Regions from separate parts of the Streptomyces sp. NPDC103540 genome, predicted to be linked through region 1. Evidence: riboswitches for the same ligand, from Rfam matches in the RefSeq annotation. Region 1 holds a riboswitch; the other holds the start of a gene.
The links. A riboswitch is a leader RNA that binds a small molecule or an ion and turns the genes downstream of it on or off. The one in region 1 is predicted to bind ZMP and ZTP.
Positions count from the first base shown of each region.

Region 2: another riboswitch for ZMP and ZTP. It lies ahead of ACZ6ZI_RS27335 (serine hydroxymethyltransferase); the one in region 1 lies ahead of ACZ6ZI_RS16015 (bifunctional 5,10-methylenetetrahydrofolate dehydrogenase/5,10-methenyltetrahydrofolate cyclohydrolase).

Region 1 covers NZ_JBVJMA010000006.1:34,861-40,200, reverse strand. The annotation lists gene ACZ6ZI_RS16025 (MAB_1171c family putative transporter) at 1-94, shown strand, start outside; gene ACZ6ZI_RS16020 (NADH:flavin oxidoreductase/NADH oxidase family protein) at 320-1,573, opposite strand; gene ACZ6ZI_RS16015 (bifunctional 5,10-methylenetetrahydrofolate dehydrogenase/5,10-methenyltetrahydrofolate cyclohydrolase) at 1,879-2,724, opposite strand; ZMP/ZTP riboswitch at 2,824-2,918, opposite strand; gene ACZ6ZI_RS16010 (methyltransferase domain-containing protein) at 2,976-3,737, shown strand; gene ACZ6ZI_RS16005 (RNA polymerase sigma factor) at 3,976-5,340, shown strand, end outside.
Region 2 covers NZ_JBVJMA010000012.1:65,433-70,772, reverse strand. The annotation lists gene ACZ6ZI_RS27355 (hypothetical protein) at 1-35, shown strand, start outside; gene ACZ6ZI_RS27350 (glutathionylspermidine synthase family protein) at 44-1,246, shown strand; gene ACZ6ZI_RS27345 (hypothetical protein) at 1,236-1,802, opposite strand; gene rocD (ornithine--oxo-acid transaminase) at 1,956-3,161, opposite strand; ZMP/ZTP riboswitch at 3,270-3,360, shown strand; gene ACZ6ZI_RS27335 (serine hydroxymethyltransferase) at 3,396-4,667, shown strand; gene trpS (tryptophan--tRNA ligase) at 4,860-5,340, shown strand, end outside.

The DNA.
Region 1 (5,340 bases):
GTTCCGCCGCTCCCCCATCGTGGCGGCGGCCCGGCGGGGCGGGAGCGCGTGCCGGGCGTCGCGGGGCGGGCGGGAGTTCGACGACGGGCCCTAGGCCGCCTCTTTCGGATCTTGCCGGTCAAGCCCGCGTCGTTCGGTGCCATGGGGTCTCCCCAGGCCCGCAGGGCCGAGGGGAAGCATCGCAAGGCGGAGAGGCTCCCGACTACTGGACGTACTCGGGTGCCTCGACAACGCGGCGAGGCGCGGTGCCGAGCGGCAGGGGGCACCTCCCAGCCCCCTGGGGCTGGGGGAGGGTCAGGCAAGATCCGGAAGAGACGGCCTAGCGGGCCGCCGCGCGCGGCGCCGGCTCCCGGGCGAGCCAGGCCCCGTAGGCGCGCACCCGGCGGCGGTGGCGGAGGCTGTCGGTGGTGAACACCCAGCGCGGGAAGGCGGTGGGGCGGGGCTCGCGGCCGTGGGCCAGGCGGGCCAGCTGGAAGCGCATCAGGGCCAGCACCCCGGCGCCGGCCAGGTCCTTGTCCTTCCACGCCAGTCGGGGCACGGTGACCCGTACGTCCTCGCCGGCCCGCCAGCGCTCGGGCAGGTCGGGGCGCAGGGCCAGGGCGGAGGCCATGCCGACGACCGCGAAGCCGCGCTCCAGGACCCGTTCGGCGGTGGCGCGGCGGGCTATGCCGCCGGTCAGCATGAGCGGGACGGTGGCGGAGGCGGGCAGGCTCTCGGCGAGGGAGAGGAAGTACGCCTCCCGTTCCAGGGTCCGCCGGTCGGTGGTGCGGCCGAGGGAGGCGGGGCTCTCCACGGTGCCGCCGGAGAGCTCGACCAGGTCGACGCCGAGGTCGCCGAGGACCTTGATGACCTGCTGCGCGTCCTCGATGTCGAAGCCGCCCCGCTGGAAGTCGGCGGCGTTGAGTTTGACGCCGAGGGCGAAGCCCGGGGAGACGGCCTCGCGGACGGCGGTGACGATCTCGGTGAGCAGCCGGACGCGGTTCTCCGGGGTGCCGCCCCAGCGGTCGGTGCGCCGGTTGACGAGCGGGGAGAGGAACTGGCTCAGCAGGTAGCCGTGGGCCGCGTGGATCTGGACCCCGTGGAAGCCGGCCTCCTCGGCGCGGCGGGCGGTGACGGCGAAGCGGGCGACGGTCTGTTCGATGTCGTCCTCGGTCATGGCGGTGGGGCGGGCGAACCGCTTGGTGTGTCTGCCCAGGCTGATGGCGATGTCGGACGGGGCCCAGGCGGTGCCGGGCATGTCAGAGCCGACCTGACGGCCCGGGTGGTTGATCTGCATCCACACCCGGCCGCCGCCGCTCGCCGCGGCCCGTGCCCAGCGGCGGAAGGGCTCCAGAGGGGAGTCGGCGTCCAGGACGATGGTGCCCGGCGCCGTCAGGGCCCGCCGGTCGACCATCACGTTCCCGGTGACGATGAGGCCGCAGCCGCCGCGGGCCCAGCGCGCGTAGAGCCGCTCGACGCGGGCGTCGGGCAGCTGGCCGGGCTGGGCGGCGAGGCTCTCTTCCATGGCCGCCTTGGCGAGGCGGTTCGGGAGGGTGCTACCACCGGGTAGGTCGAGTGGCGTGAACAGGTCCATCACAAATCCCCCCAAAAGCGTGCGGCATGGGCGCTGCGGCAGCCCGGGGCACAAGATACCCGCCATCCGCGACGGTCCGTCAGGCACCTGCGCGATCCAACGGACGGGCCCCGGCGCCCGTTTGCGCGGGGTTCGCACAGCGGTGCACGGGGTCCGCAATCCGGAGACCGGACGGCACCCCGGGCCCCGGCGCGGGGCCCGGACAGCCCGAACGCCCCGGACCGAAGGGTCCGGGGCGTTCGACGTGCAAGGCGTACGGGCGTACGGGCGTACGGCGTACGGCGTACGGGGCGATGTGCGCGGGCTCAGAGCTCCGCGAGGTCCAGACCGGCCTGCTCGGCGGCCGCCCGGACGGTCTGCTCCAGCAGCACCGCGATGGTCATGGGACCGACGCCGCCGGGCACCGGGGTGATGAGCGAGGCGCGGGCGGCAGCGGACTCGAAGTGCACGTCGCCGACGTTGCCCTCGTTGTAACCGGCGTCGAGCACGACGGCGCCCGGCTTGATGTCCTCGCCCCGGATGAACTCCGCCTTGCCGACGGCGGCGACCAGCACGTCGGCCTGGCGCACGATCGAGGACAGGTCCCGCGTGCGGGAGTGACAGTAGGTGACCGTGGCGTTGCGCTCCAGCAGGAGCATGCCGGCCGGCTTGCCGAGGATGGCGCTGCGGCCGACCACGACGGCGTGCTTGCCGGTGAGGTCCACGTCGTAGGCCTCCAGCAGGCGCATGATGCCGCCGGGGGTGCAGGAGACGAAGCCCGGCAGCCCGAAGCCCATGGCGGCGAAGGAGTGCATGGTCACGCCGTCGACGTCCTTGCCCGGGGCGATGGCCTCGAAGGCGGCGCGCTCGTCGATGTGGTGCGGGACGGGGTGCTGGAGCAGGATGCCGCTGATCTCCGGGTCCTCGGAGAGGGCGGTGATCGTGGCGACGAGCTCCTCGGTGGTGGTCGAGGCGGGCAGCTCCACGTGGCGGGAGGTGATCCCGGCCTTGGCGCAACGGTTCTGCTTCATGCGCACGTACGTGACGGAGGCGGGGTCCTCGCCGACCAGGACGGTGGCGAGACAGGGCGCGGCGCCGGTGCGCTCGGTGATCTTCGCGGCGACGGCGGCGGTCCGCTCCGAGATGCGGCGGGCGAGGGCGGTGCCGTCCATGAGCCGTGCGCCGGAGGTCGGGGCGGCGGCGGTGGCCGTGGTGGCGGGCTGGGCAGTCTGGGCAGTCGTCACGGGGTCTCCTGAACGTCGCTGCGGATCGCGGTTCGCCCAGGCGCGCGGCAGTCGGCGTACGTCAGGCACGCCGGGCCGCTCCCCGGTGGTGATCCACCCGAACGCCAGTCACGGCCCGCCGCCCACTGTAGTCGACTTATCCGGTGGATGACCGGCGCCCGACCTGGGACGATCGATACATGACGCGTACTTTCGACCATCTTGTCGCCGAGGCCGAATCCGTCTCCGTCGACGGCTGGGACTTCTCCTGGCTCGACGGCAGGGCCACCGAACAGAGGCCCTCCTGGGGCTACCAGCGGCTGCTGGGCGAGCGTCTGGCCGGCGTCCGCTCGGCCCTGGACATCCAGACCGGCGGAGGCGAGGTGCTCGCGGGAGCGGGCCCCCTGCCGCCGCTGATGGCGGCCACCGAGTCCTGGCCGCCCAACATCGAGAAGGCGACCCGCCTGCTGCACCCGCTGGGCGCGGTGGTGGTCGCCGACGCGGACGAGCCGCCGCTGCCCTTCGGCGACGGGGCCTTCGAGCTCGTCGCCAGCCGGCACCCGGTGACCATCTGGTGGGACGAGATCGCCCGGGTGCTGACCCCGGGCGGCACCTACCTGTCGCAGCAGGTGGGTCCGGCGAGCGTCTTCGAACTGGTGGAGTACTTCCTGGGGCCGCAGCCCGAGGAGGTCCGCCGCGGCCGGCACCCCGACGACGCCGTCGCCGATGCCACGAAGGCGGGACTGGAGGTGGTCGAGTTGCGCTCCGAGCGGTTGCGGACCGAGTTCCACGACATCGGAGCCGTGATCTACTTTCTACGGAAGGTGATCTGGATGGTGCCCGGCTTCACGGTCGGGCAGTACCGGGACCGGCTGCGCGAGCTCCACGAACGGATCGAGCGCGAAGGCCCGTTCGTCGCGCACACCGCCCGTTTCCTGATCGAGGCCCGCAAGGCCGAGTGACGGGGACCACGGCGGAACGTGCGGCTCCGGAGCCGACGGATCCACGCCGGATCCGGTTGCGCGGCCACAGCGTGGCGCAGGTCACTCAATTCAGCGCGTAACGAATCGACTCGGGCGTGCGATGAACCGACAGGTGTCCTCGCGCGGCCCGGAATACAGACCCCCCTCGGGTCTGTTTCCCGAGTTCGCGCGATGATGTCCCGCCCACTTCCTATCTGTTCGCAACGAGAGGCTCCTTGTGTCGCTCAGCCCGTCCCGTACGTTCCCTCCGGAGATCGCCGAATCGGAGGCCCTCGTCGCGCTCGTCGAGCGCGGCCGCGAGCAGGGTCACATCAACGGTGACGACGTGCGCCAGGCCTTCGAGGCCGGCCGCATCCCGGTGGACCAGTGGAAGCGGGTCCTGCGCAGCCTGAACCAGGTCCTGGACGAGGAGGGTGTCGCCCTCCACGTCAGCGCCGCTCCCGCCACCAAGGCTCCTGCCAAGAAGCCCCGCAAGGCAGCCGCCGCCCCCGCCCGCACCGTGACCAAGAAGGCGGCCGCCGCGCCGCGCCCCATCGGCGCGCGCAAGGCCTCCGCGGCGAGCACGGCCCCCGCGGCCGCCGCCGCGGCGATATCCGCCACGTCGACCACCGCCGGGGACGAGACGACGGTCGAGGCCGCCGCCGAGCCCAAGAAGCGCGTGGTCAAGAAGACCGCCGCCAAGAAGGCCACGGCCACCAAGAAGACCGCCGCCACGAAGAAGGCCGGTGCCAAGGACGCCGACGACGCCGAGAACCCGGCCGTCGAGGGCGAGGAATGGGCCGTCGAGGACCTCGCCGAGGAGGCCGAGGAGGAGGCGCCCAAGGCCGGTGGCCAGGGCTTCGTCCTGTCCGACGACGACGAGGACGACGCTCCGGCGCAGACGGTCATGGTCGCCGGCGCCACCGCCGACCCCGTCAAGGACTACCTGAAGCTGATCGGCAAGGTGCCGCTCCTCAACGCCGAGCAGGAGGTGGAGCTCGCCAAGCGCATCGAGGCGGGTCTCTTCTCCGAGTACAAGCTCGAAGAGGAGGAGGACCACAAGCCCGCGTTCAAGCGCGAGCTGGAGATCCTCGTCGAGGACGGCCGCCGCGCCAAGAACCACCTGCTGGAGGCCAACCTCCGCCTCGTGGTCTCGCTGGCCAAGCGCTACACCGGCCGCGGCATGCTCTTCCTGGACCTGATCCAGGAGGGCAACGTCGGTCTGATCCGCGCCGTGGAGAAGTTCGACTACACCAAGGGCTTCAAGTTCTCCACGTACGCGACCTGGTGGATCCGGCAGGCGATCACGCGCGCCATGGCCGACCAGTCCCGCACCATCCGCATCCCCGTCCACATGGTCGAGATCATCAACAAGCTGGCCCGTGTCCAGCGCCAGATGCTCCAGGACCTCGGCCGGGAGCCCACTCCGGAGGAGCTGGGCAAGGAGCTCGACATGACCCCGGAGAAGGTCATCGAGGTCCAGAAGTACGGGCGCGAGCCGATCTCCCTGCACACCCCCCTGGGTGAGGAGGGCGACAGCGAGTTCGGTGACCTCATCGAGGACTCCGAGGCCGTCGTCCCGGCGGACGCGGTGTCCTTCACC
Region 2 (5,340 bases), on a different contig from region 1:
GCGGACACTCCTCCTCCGGTTCCTCCGGCGGCTGAGCGCGCCCATGCAGCGGCACACCATCGAGCCCCGCCCCGACTGGCAGAAGACCGTCGAGGAACAGGGGCTGATCTATCCCCTGACCCGCTACCCCGACGACTCCCTGCGCCCCTACTGGGACGAGAGCGCCTACTACGCGTTCACCCTCCCCGAGGTGGAGGCGCTGGAGGACGTCGTCGAGGAACTGCACGCCATGTGCCTGGCCGCGGCCGCCCACATCGTCGAGCACGACCGCTTCGCCGACCTCGGCGTCACCGACGCCAGGCTCGCCGCGAAGATCACCGAGTCCTGGCGCCGCCGCGCCGAACAGCCCTCCCTCTACGGCCGGTTCGACCTGCGCTACGACGGCTCCGGCAGCCCGGCCAAGATGCTGGAGTACAACGCCGACACGCCCACCTCCCTCGTGGAGGCGGCGAGCCCGCAGTGGTTCTGGATGGAGGAGCGCTTCCCCGGCGCCGACCAGTGGAACTCGCTGCACGAGCGGCTCGTCGAGGCCTGGCGCCGACAGGCCGAGCTGCTGCCGACCGGCCCGCTGCACTTCGCGCACTCCGAGACCGACGAGCTCGGCGAGGACCTGATGACGGTCGCCTACCTCCAGGAGACCGCCGAACAGGCCGGGCTGGACACGCACGCCCTGTCCGTGGAGACCATCGGCTGGGACCGCCTCTCGGGCCGGTTCGTCGACGAGAAGCTCCGCTTCATCCGCAGCTGCTTCAAGCTCTACCCCTGGGAATGGCTGGCCACCGACGAGTTCGGCCCCCAGGTGCTCGACACCTACGACCACGGCGGCGGCTCCGGCTCCACCGTCTGGATCGAGCCGCTGTGGAAGATGCTGCTCTCCAACAAGGCGCTGCTGGCGATCCTGTGGGAGCTCTTCCCGGACCACCCGAACCTGCTGCCCGCCTACCTCGACGGCCCGCGCGAGCTGGCCGAGGAGGGCGGGCCGGGCTACGTGGCCAAGCCGCTGCTGGGCCGCGAGGGCGCCGGCGTCACCCTCCACCCGGCCGGCGGGGACGGGGAGCCCTTCGTCCCGGTCGAGGGGGAGGCGTACGTCTTCCAGGCCCTCGCCCCGCTGCCCGACTTCGACGGCAACCGCGTGGTGCTCGGCGCCTGGGTGGTCGAGGACGAGGCGGCGGGCCTGGGGATCCGCGAATCGGCCGGCCCGGTCACGGACGAGTACGCCCGCTTCCTGCCGCACGTCATCCTGTAGGGGAGCTCTTGCAGCGCATGTCGAAGGCGGACTGCGCGGCGGCCGTCCAGCCCTTGCGGTACATGTCGGTGTGCGTCTGGCCCGTGTCCGGCTGCGGCGGCTTGTCGCAGTCGGCGACGGCGGCCTTGATGCCGGCCCGGTAGCCGTCCCGGTAGCCCTGGCGGTAGTCCCGCTGGGTGCCGGGGGTGGTCGTGCCGGTGCCGGTACCGGTGTCGGCGCCGACGACCTTGCAGTTGACGAAGGTGAAGTTCTGGTCCTCGTTGACGGCGAGGACGGTGTAGTCGACGTTCTTCTGGAACCGCTGGAGCCGGAAGTTGCCGTTCGCGTCCACGTTCAGCCGCTCCGTGGACTCGCCGTCGTTGAGGTTGCGGGGGGCCGAGAAACCCTCGCCGGTGATGACCACGGACATCCCGTTCGCGGCCGGGGTGACCGTACAGCTGGCGGCGGGGACCGCCGCCGGCGCCGCCGCCGCGGTACCCGCGACGGCGCCGGCGCCGAGTGCGACGCAGGACGCCAGGACGCCGCAGGCCAGGGCGTGCCGAGCACGTGCGTACATGAGGGTGCTCCCATCGGGAGGGGAGGGCCCCGCCGGCGCGCGGCGCGGACGGCGCCCGGGGGCGCGCGGGAAGGCGCCCGCCTCTTCCATCCTCGCCCCGCCCTCCCGGGGCGGCGACCGGGCCGGGACCCGGCACGCCGCCTCCGGCGCGCTCTAGGAGGAGAGCACCGAGCGCAGCTGCTCCAGGCCCCAGTCCAGGTCCTCCTTGCCGATCACCAGCGGCGGCGCGATGCGGATCGTCGAGCCGTGGGTGTCCTTCACCAGCACCCCGAGCTCCATCAGCTTCTCCGAGATCTCCCGGCCCGTGCCGTGCGCCGGGTCGATGTCCACGCCCGCCCACAGGCCGCGGCCCCGTACGGCGGTCACCGCGCCGCCGCCGACCATCAGGTTCAGTTCCCGGTGCAGGTGGTCGCCGAGCTCGGCGGCGCGCTGCTGGAACTCGCCCGTGCGCAGCATCGCGATCACCTCCAGGGCGACGGCGCAGGCCAGCGGGTTCCCGCCGAAGGTCGACCCGTGCTCGCCGGGTCGGAACACCCCGAGCACGTCCCGGTCGGCGACGACCGCGGAGACGGGGACCACCCCGCCGCCGAGCGCCTTGCCCAGGATGTACACGTCGGGGACGACGCCCTCGTGCTCGCAGGCGAAGGTCCTCCCGGTGCGGCCCAGGCCCGACTGGATCTCGTCGGCCATGAACAACACGTTCCGCTCGCGCGTCAGTTCCCGTACGCCCGCCAGGTATCCGGCGGGCGGCACGAGCACCCCGGCCTCGCCCTGGATCGGCTCCAGCAGCACGGCCACGGTGTTCTCGGTGACGGCGTGGGAGAGCGCGGTGAGGTCTCCGTAGGGGACGATCTCGAAGCCGGGGGTGTAGGGCCCGAAGTGGTCGCGCGCGTCGTGGTCGGTGGAGAAGGACACGATCGTCGTGGTCCGACCGTGGAAGTTGTCGGCGGCCACCACGATCTTGGCGTGGCCGTCCGGGACGCCCTTGACCTCGTAGCCCCACTTGCGGGCGGTCTTGACGGCCGTCTCCACCGCCTCCGCGCCCGTGTTCATGGGCAGCACCGCCTCCTTGCCGCACAGCGCGGCGAGTTCGGCACAGAAGTCGGCGAACCGGTCGTGGTGGAAGGCGCGCGAGGTGAGGGTGACCCGTTCCAGCTGGTCGCGGGCCGCGTCGATCAGTCGGCGGTTGCCGTGGCCGAAGTTGAGCGCCGAGTACCCGGCGAGCATGTCGAGGTAGCGACGTCCCTCCACGTCGGTCATCCACGCGCCCTCGGCCGAGGCGACGACGATCGGCAGGGGATGGTAGTTGTGCGCGCTGTGCGCGTCGGCGGAGCGGATGGCATCAGCAGTTCTCGACACGGGGTCTCCGATCGTCCGTCTGGCCGGTGACGTGGGTGGCGTCCTTTCTATCGTCGCTCGGATCGCGGACGGAGAAACCTTCCCGTCGGCGCGCCCGCTAAGGTGTGCGGTACGCACGGCGACTGGCGTACGGAGAACCAACTCCGGGGGAGTCGTGCGCGCACGACCGCACACAGGGCCGCTCGCCTGGGCCTCGCGGGGACGAGAGACGACATCGACCCCGGAGGAACCGCCATGAGCGCGAACCACCGTCACCCCGCCCTGACCGCCACCGATCCCGAACTGGCGTCCTTCGTCGCGGCGGAGGAGACCCTCCAGGCGCGGACGCTGCGCCTGATCCCCAGCGAGAACTACGTGTCCGCCGCCGTCCTGGAGGCCTCCGGCACGGTCCTGCAGAACAAGTACAGCGAGGGCTACCCGGGCCGGCGCTACTACGAGGGCCAGCAGAACATCGACCGCGTCGAGTCCCTCGCCATCGAGCGGGCCAAGGGCCTGTTCGGCGTGGACCACGCGAACGTCCAGCCGTACTCCGGCTCCCCGGCCAACCTGGCCGTCTACCTGGCCTTCGCGAAGCCCGGCGACACCGTGATGGGCATGGCCCTGCCGATGGGCGGGCACCTCACGCACGGCTGGGGCGTCTCGGCGACGGGCTCCTGGTTCCGCGGGGTCCAGTACGGCGTGCGGGCCGACAACGGCCTGATCGACTACGACGCGGTGCGCGAGCAGGCCCTCGCCGAGAAGCCGAAGATCATCTTCTGTGGCGGTACGGCGCTGCCCCGCACCATCGACTTCGCCGCCTTCGCCTCGATCGCGCGGGAGGCGGGCTCGATCCTGGTCGCGGACATCGCCCACATCGCCGGCCTGGTGGCGGGCGGCGCGCACCCGTCCCCGGCCGGGCACGTCGACGTCATCTCCACCACCACCCACAAGACCCTGCGCGGCCCGCGCGGAGCCATGCTGATGTGCCGCGAGGAGCACGCGAAGGCCATCGACAAGGCGGTCTTCCCCGGCCTCCAGGGCGGCCCGCACAACCAGACGACGGCCGGCATCGCCGTCGCCCTCCACGAGGCGGCCCAGCCCTCCTTCACCGCGTACGCCCACGCGGTCGTCGCCAACGCGAAGGCGCTCGCGGCGGCCCTGCTGGAGCGCGGTTTCGACCTCGTCTCGGGCGGCACCGACAACCACCTGATCCTGATGGACCTCACCTCGCGCGGGGTCCCCGGCAAGATCGCGGCGAAGGCCCTGGACCGGGCCGGGATCGTCGTCAACTACAACACCGTGCCCTTCGACCCGCGCAAGCCCTTCGACCCGTCCGGGATCCGCATCGGCACCCCGTCGCTGACCTCGCGCGGCCTGACGACGGAGCACATGCCGGCCGTCGCCGACTGGATCTCCCGCGCCGTCGACGCGGCCGCGAAGGGCGACGAGCCGGCCCTGGCCGTCGTCCGCGCGGAGGTCACGGACCTGATGGCCGCGCACCCGGCCCCGGGCCTGCCGCTCGCCTGACGGGCGCGCCGGGGCGGTATCTGTCGCCCGGCCGGGGCAAGATCCGGCCGGGCCGCTACCGTCCGGTACGTGGGCAACGGCCCGACGCGGGGCGGGGGCGGGTGTGACCCCCGCCTCACCCCTCGCGGGGACGGGGCGGTTTCAGGCCGGCGCGGGGCCGGAGTCAGCCCCCGCACCTGAGACAATGGGGCCATGGCTTCTGATCGTCCTCGCGCGCTCTCCGGCATCCAGCCCACCTCCGGTTCGTTCCACCTCGGGAACTACCTCGGGGCCATCCGCCAGTACGTCGCCCTCCAGGAGACGCACGACGCGTTCTACATGGTGGTCGACCTGCACGCGATCACCATGCCGCAGGACCCGGCGGCCCTGCGGGCCAACACCCGGCTGTCCGCCGCGCAGCTCCTCGCCGCCGGCCTGGACCCCGAGCGCTGCACCCTGTTCATCCAGAGCCACGTGCCCGAGCACGCGCAGCTCGGCTGGGTCATGAACTGCATCACCGGTTTCGGCGAGGCGAGCCGGATGACGCAGTTCAAGGACAAGTCCGCCAAGCAGGGCGCCAACAACGCCACCGTCGGCCTGTTCACGTACCCGATCCTCCAGGTCGCCGACATCCTCCTCTACCAGGCGAACGCCGTCCCGGTCGGCGAGGACCAGCGCCAGCACATCGAGCTGA